DNA from 3 places in the Sporosarcina sp. P37 genome. Region 2 is predicted to be linked to each of the others. Evidence: riboswitches for the same ligand, from Rfam matches in the RefSeq annotation. Region 2 holds a riboswitch; each other region holds the start of a gene.

Region 1 (2,268 bases), 980 kb from region 2:
CTGCCGATGGTTGTAGTTGGCAATAGCGGCAATTGGAATTTCTTCTGCTGCTTCACTTTGCGTTCGGCATATGGCAAATTACGCCTGCTGTCGGATAAAATACTGCCTGACGACGCGTCACGGACTTCTTTTCGGTTTCGTGCAGGAAGTGCATTGAAAGCTGTTAACGCTGCCTGACTTGCCTTGAAATCTCCCGTGACTTGTTCTTTGCCTCGTTGTAATGCTTCCTGAAGAATCTTGATTTCATTGACTTTCTCATCTGCAAACGCCAGTGCATGCAAGATAACAGCATCCAGATTTTGTTCAGAACGAGTTGTAACAGGCGAGTGGAGCAAACTGCAGGAAGGCTGAATCCACAAGTTTGCGGATGGAACATGTTGTTGAATCGTTTCCGTCAGCGTCAATTTTGCCTGCAAATCAGAGCGCCAGACATTCCGGCCGTCTATAATACCCGCGGCCAGTACTTTATTTTCAGGAAAACCGTACTGTTTGATGTTCTGCAGATTTTTTTCACAGCCATGGACAAAATCAAGTCCAATTCCTGCTACCGGCAGAGCGATTGTTTCTTCATAATGTTCCACGGAATCAAAGTACGTTTGCAATAAAATGTTCATTCCGTCGAGGTCTTTCGTGAGTTGTGAATAAATCTCGGTCACAGCTTTCATTTCATCACCTGAAATGGAAGTGCACAGAATAGGTTCGTCAATTTGTACCCATTGCACGCCTTCATCCTGAAGCTCCTTCAATACTTTTTGATAAAGTGGAAGTAACTGCAGAATAATTGAAGGTACGTCTTTGTCTTCATACCCTTTAGACAATTTCAGCAATGTGTAAGGTCCAAGAAGAACTGGTTTGCCGTCGATGCCGAGTTCCTTCTTTGCTTCGATGTAGGCGGCAAGCGGTTTGTTTTCTGTCAGTTCAAAGCGCTGTCCTTCATATTCCGGCACGATGTAGTGATAGTTCGTATTGAACCACTTTGTCATTTCAGAAGCGACAGCTTCGTCGTTGCCGCGCGCTATTGAGAAATACGTAGAAGTGGATACAGGTCCGCCTTTCCAATGAAAGCGGGAAGGGATAATTCCGAACATGGCTGATGTATCCAGTACGCGGTCATACAATGTGAAATCACCAACGGCGATCCAATCAATGCCCGCATCTTTCTGCTTCTTTAAATTTGCCAGACGGATTTCCTTTGTTGTACGAAGAAGTTCCTCTTCTGAAATTTTCTTCGCCCAAAATGCTTCGAGTGCACGTTTCCACTCGCGATTATCACCTATGACGGGATATCCCGTGATACTGCTTTTGACCATTTGTTAATTCCCCCTTGAAGTTTTTTTCAATAAAAAAAACATTTCTCGGGGAAATGTTAGATTGTCACGCAAGTGTAAAATACAGGCATAAAAAAGCCTGCATTCCTAGACTGCGTGTGTCTAACACTTCCCTATTCACCGTAGGATGAAGCGTCATGAAAACGGGCAGGTATCTGGCTGGACGCAATAGCGTCTTCACAGTGGCGGGACCGCTCCAAAAGTAAGGATTCCCTTTTAAGAAATGAAATTGCTTCCATTTCACCCGGTTTTCAAACTATTCAATTTAGATGATTGCCTCTAAAGCTATCACAGAGAAAATAGGGTGTCAACTTTCATTTTTCATAAAATAAACAATTCTTATTTATTAACTTGGATAAAAGTGTGATTCAGCAAGATGCAAAGATGTCCAAGAGGAACTGTTATATAACTGATAAATATTGAAAAACGATTCCTTTCTTCGAGATGTGAAAATTTTCACAATTCAGTTGAAAGTTTTCTAGACTTTAGGTATGATAAGTACTAACACATCTTCGAATAGGAAGATCACTCATCATTCATACTTCAGAAATTGAAGATCGGCTATGGGGTACCGCCGGAAACTAATGATGAACAGTGTTCACCGCTGCATGTTATACAACAGAGTGGCGCAAAAAATCTTAAGGGGTGGCTTTATTCCATGACAAACTATGAAAAAGTAGGTAAATTGCAAGTCGCAACAGAACTAGTTAACTTCGTAAATGAAGAAGTTCTACCGGGCTTAGAAATCCAAAAAGATCAATTTTGGACAAACTTTGATTCGCTCATTCATGAACTTGCTCCTGAAAACAAAGCGCTGTTAGAGAAACGCAGTGAACTGCAAAATGCCATCAGCGAATGGCACCAGCAGAATAAGGGGCAAATTGATGCTGCTAAATATAAAGAATTTCTCGAAGAAATCGGCTATCTCGAGCCGGTTGCA
Region 2 (2,268 bases):
TTCAGAACAGCAGAAGCTTTGCGCAAGGGCAATGGCAATCCGCTTTGACGGGAAGCATTCTTCAGATAGCCATTTAACTCTTCAGATATTTCATCTATAAAAAGCAGAGCAGCATTTGAATATATATCGAGGCCTTGATTTCTTATCGCCGTTTCCCACCCTGCTATTTCAATTTGCAGATGATGCCCCGATACGCGTTCTATGCCATTCAATAAACGGACAAGTGCAGAAGAAACACGCGCCAAATCAGCACTTTGCATCAGTATCGGCAGCTGGATATATGAGCTGAGCCCTTCCATTTCAGGTCGCCCTGCCCAATCAAAATGTAAGATGATATTTTCACTGGCCAGCAGTTGTTTCATCAGTCCAATGGCAGAAACCTTTTTATATGCAGGCGAAGAGCGCTTTGTTGCCTGATGAAACTTTGCGCTGTTTGGATCGAGATGGGCGCATCCAAATACCCGCTGCATCAGTTCCCTGTCATAAACAATCCATGAGCCGCATGCTTGCACTTGTTCCATGAAATAGTCAGGAATGTGTATATGCTTTTCTTTCACTTTACTGGCCAAAAATGAAGGCACCCTGCTATCCGTTACATCCACCGAATACGGCTTCCTTGCGAGATGCTGCTGATGAAAGTTTTTTCCGAAAAACGACATAATCTCAGCCGGCAGCGTGAGATAGCCACTACTGAGCACCCAATACGCTTCCTTTACCTTTTGCAGCCGATGTGCTGTTTCATTCTGCATAGCAGCCATAGCAATGAGCATCAGGCGCTCTTGCGGCAATCCTACACGCTGGTCATAGTAATTGGAAGTGATAAATTCATTCATATACTGACGAATCTGGACTGCGGATAATAATTGATCACGTTCTGCCTTGATCTGAAGACCGAGCCATTTAATCTCACTGACTGAATAGCTGTGAATCCATTGTCCGTATAAACCTTCCTGCAACAGTCCCCGTACTATCCGATGAAACCCCTGATACACTGGTCTTCCCCGCTGCTGTTCTGCTTGTTTATACAAGACATCAAGCAGTGTATAATGCTGTGTATGCTCAATAGTTTGTTCAATCGCTCTCATGTAGCTGTCTCCTTTCCTGCATAACAAAAAAACAATCATCCTGCATCTTCGGCAGTATGATTGCAAAGTTTATGAATGCGGAAACAAAAACAGGCAGCTCTATAGCAGTCCATGAAACACCCATGGATGTCAGAGACCCTTTTGCCTCCACCTCTCAACCCCCGAAGAAAGTGTCGCTTTGACGATGCGGGGCAGGTCTCCTGGCTTCACTTCATCCTTCCGCCAAGCCTTCCCATGTCTCCATAGTGGCTTCTTTTGGCAGTCGTCCGTGTGTACAGTTGCGGGGACAGCTTCGATTTACGAATTCCCTTTTATACCTTGATAGGTACCGGCGCATCGTGCAAATTTATTGAATTGACTGTTCTCATTTTACCACGGATAGCAGAGAGAGTGGTAGGCTTTGTTCATGATTGAACTATGTATATAACGTAACAGAGTGCCTGAGCAAAAACCACTGTGATGAAAACCACAATTGTTTATTGCCAGGCACCCTGTGTCGAGTATTCTTCAGTAGTTACATTTGTTGTTGTTCGCATAGACAGCCGCACTCCGCCAATCCCTGGGTATAAGCTTCTTCCCATGTGATTCCGTGGATAAAGCCATTCTCAGAGTATCCTGTAATTAAGTAGAATGTCTCATTTTGCTCCGGCAATGCTGAATTGTTCTGATACGTGTTGTTTTTCATAACGATTACCTCCTGGTTTTTATGTTTTTCTTAGTATATGCATGCAGGTAAATAAAAGTACTATTTCTTCTCTTTTTACTTCCAGACCAAATGATAGCGCTTACATTTAGAGTTAAAGAATACTACTTGTCTTATATTTCCTGCTGCATATACCGTATTTCTCATTTTGCATCTCACTGTATTCTGTCAATTATACCACGTTTATGCATGTGTGTAAATTGCAAAAGTTTTATTTATTATCAATTTTTAATAAGTTACATTAATTTTCTAAGCGCAGCGCGTACACTTGCAGCGCTTAGCTTAGTATATAAAAACATCCCCCTAAGTCTTCATTTCGACTTAGAGAGATCAAAAGTTCGCAGAGAATTTACTTTTCACAAATTTCGATGACTGCTCTTACAGAGTCTGCTGACTGATCAAGCGCAGTCTGCTCTTCCTTTGTTAATGGAAGTTCAATCACGCTTTCAATGCCATTGCCTCCCAAAACAGTCGGAACGC
Region 3 (2,268 bases), 570 kb from region 2:
TGCGTCAGGCGAAAGAACAAAATATGCAGGCATCAACTGAACATGTCACGCTTTTGCAAGATGAAAAAGAATTGGAACTGCTGAAAAAACTGGGTGATTTCCCAAGACTGGTAAGCGATGCAGCACGTTTGCGCGCACCTCACCGGGTCACAACATACATCCAGGAACTGGCGGCTGCATTCCACAGCTTCTACAACGCCAACAAAGTGCTGGATCCAGAAAACAAAGACTTGTCCGAAGCACGTCTGGCCCTCATCACTGCCGCAAGCACAACAATTGCCAACGCCTTGAAACTGGTAGGCGTTCAGGCACCGGAAAGAATGTAAATAAAATACAAACAGCTGTCCCATGCATGGGGCGGCTGTTTTTACGTCTTTCCGCATGGTGTAACTTCTTTTGTTTACAGGCAGTGCGGCCGTAAAGCGTAATAGCGCGTTGGCAGGGCACGATGACGCGGTGGCCTGTTTCCATAGTGCGGGCCCGAAATACCGGCACTGCGGCATTGCAGCCGGAATTCTATGCATTATTCCGCAATACGTCAAACTCTGCGGCTCTCTCTGTACAACCCCCGGGATTACCGGTATAATAAGGTGCAATTACATATCTTTCGAAAAGGTTCTCTTTCCTAGAGATGAAAATGGAAATCGGTTAAAATCCGATGCGGTCCCGCCACTGTAAGTGCACTGTGCACAAGCCAGGTCACCTGCCTTTAAGAAAAGAAGTTCCGCAGCAACCTACGAGGATAGGCACAGTGGGCGAAATCACTTGATTTCATTCCGCCTGATCCTTCGAAACTGTCGAAGGATTTTTTCGTGTCTGCGGCCAGCGTAATGCATTACCCATTTCAGAGGAGGAATACAAATGAAGAAGTTTTGGCAGCTGTTGCTTACAGCGATGCTTGCGGTATTACTGCTTGCGGCGTGTGGAAACGACAGTACAAAAGAAGAAAAACCGGCAGATGAAAATCAGGCTGGCGAAGAAACAAATACAGACTCGGAAGCGTCTGCAGATAACACCAGTTATCCATATACATTGAAGGACGCTGTTGGTGAAGAAATTACATTTGAAAAAGCACCGGAAACAGTTATTTCATTACTGCCCAGCAATACGGAAATTCTGTTTGGCATCGATGCCGGCGATAAAGTAATTGCTGTAACAGAAAACGATACATATCCAGAAGAAGCGACGAAGCTGGATACAGTAGGGGACTTCACAGTCAACGTGGAAAAAGTTATTTCATTGGAGCCGGATGCAGTATTTGCAAATGAAATGATGATGGGATCAAACGAAGAAGGATTGAACCAAGTCCGTGAAGCAGGCATTCCGGTAATTGTTATACAGAACGCAAAAACATTTGAAGAAACATATGAAACGATTGAAACGATCGGTAAAGTAATGGATAAAAATGCAGAAGCCAATCAAGTCGTGGAAGATATGAAAGCAAAAGTGGAAGACATCAAAAAGAAAGCAGCAGACATTACAGACAAAAAGCGTGTGTTTGTTGAAAACTCTGATGCACCAGAAATTTATGCTCCAGGTAAAGGGACATTCCCGCAGCAATTCCTAGATATGATTAATGCAGAAAATATTGTGACAGAAGAAGGCTGGATTATGATCAGTCCGGAAACGATTGTGGATGAAAGCCCAGACGTGATTCTGGCAATCTACAGCTATATCCCGAACGTTGTGGAAAATATTAAAACACGCGACGGATTTGACACAGTCACTGCAGTTAAAGAAGATCAGGTTATTCAACTGGATGAAGATATTACAAGCCGGACAGGCCCACGTCTGGCTGACGGATTAGAAGCTTTTGCGAAAGCAGTCTATCCAGAGGTATTCGGTGAGTAAAACAGCTGTCGCCTATGCCGTGTCGATTGCCACACTTCTTGTGGCAATCTGGCTCGGTGTATCGATCGGCACGGTGAAAATACCAATAGAGACGCTATGGAATCAAACGGATGCGACCGCCAGCAATATTTTGTGGAAAATCCGTATGCCTCGCGTACTGCTGGCGGGAATCGTTGGCGCGTCATTGGCCATTTCAGGAGCTGCGTTTCAAGGGCTGCTGAAAAATCCATTAGCGGATCCATATACCCTCGGAGTGTCGTCCGGTGCCTCTGTAGGCGCTGTGATTACACTCTTTTTTGGTATATCCTTACCGGTTTTGGGCACGTTTACTTTACCTGTTTTCAGTATGATCGGTGCAGCAGTCACCATGTTCCTTGTGATCGGCTTTGCCCGGATGATTGACCGGTCAATGAAAAT

What was found. A riboswitch is a leader RNA that binds a small molecule or an ion and turns the genes downstream of it on or off. The one in region 2 is predicted to bind cobalamin.
Region 1: it holds a riboswitch for cobalamin, as region 2 does, so the genes downstream of both, metE (5-methyltetrahydropteroyltriglutamate--homocysteine S-methyltransferase) here and SporoP37_RS08870 (ribonucleotide reductase N-terminal alpha domain-containing protein) in region 2, are expected to answer to the same signal.
Region 3: it holds a riboswitch for cobalamin, as region 2 does, so the genes downstream of both, SporoP37_RS11665 (ABC transporter substrate-binding protein) here and SporoP37_RS08870 (ribonucleotide reductase N-terminal alpha domain-containing protein) in region 2, are expected to answer to the same signal.

Annotation. Positions count from the first base shown of each region.
Region 1 is NZ_CP015349.1:725,268-727,535, reverse strand. Features, by position in the region: gene metE (5-methyltetrahydropteroyltriglutamate--homocysteine S-methyltransferase) at 1-1,310, opposite strand, end outside; cobalamin riboswitch at 1,458-1,592, opposite strand; gene SporoP37_RS03810 (malate synthase G) at 1,987-2,268, shown strand, end outside.
Region 2 is NZ_CP015349.1:1,704,148-1,706,415, forward strand. Features, by position in the region: gene SporoP37_RS08870 (ribonucleotide reductase N-terminal alpha domain-containing protein) at 1-1,085, opposite strand, end outside; cobalamin riboswitch at 1,259-1,434, opposite strand; gene SporoP37_RS16930 (hypothetical protein) at 1,600-1,770, opposite strand; gene mdh (malate dehydrogenase) at 2,138-2,268, opposite strand, start outside.
Region 3 is NZ_CP015349.1:2,274,024-2,276,291, forward strand. Features, by position in the region: gene argS (arginine--tRNA ligase) at 1-326, shown strand, start outside; cobalamin riboswitch at 597-725, shown strand; gene SporoP37_RS11665 (ABC transporter substrate-binding protein) at 862-1,851, shown strand; gene SporoP37_RS11670 (FecCD family ABC transporter permease) at 1,844-2,268, shown strand, end outside.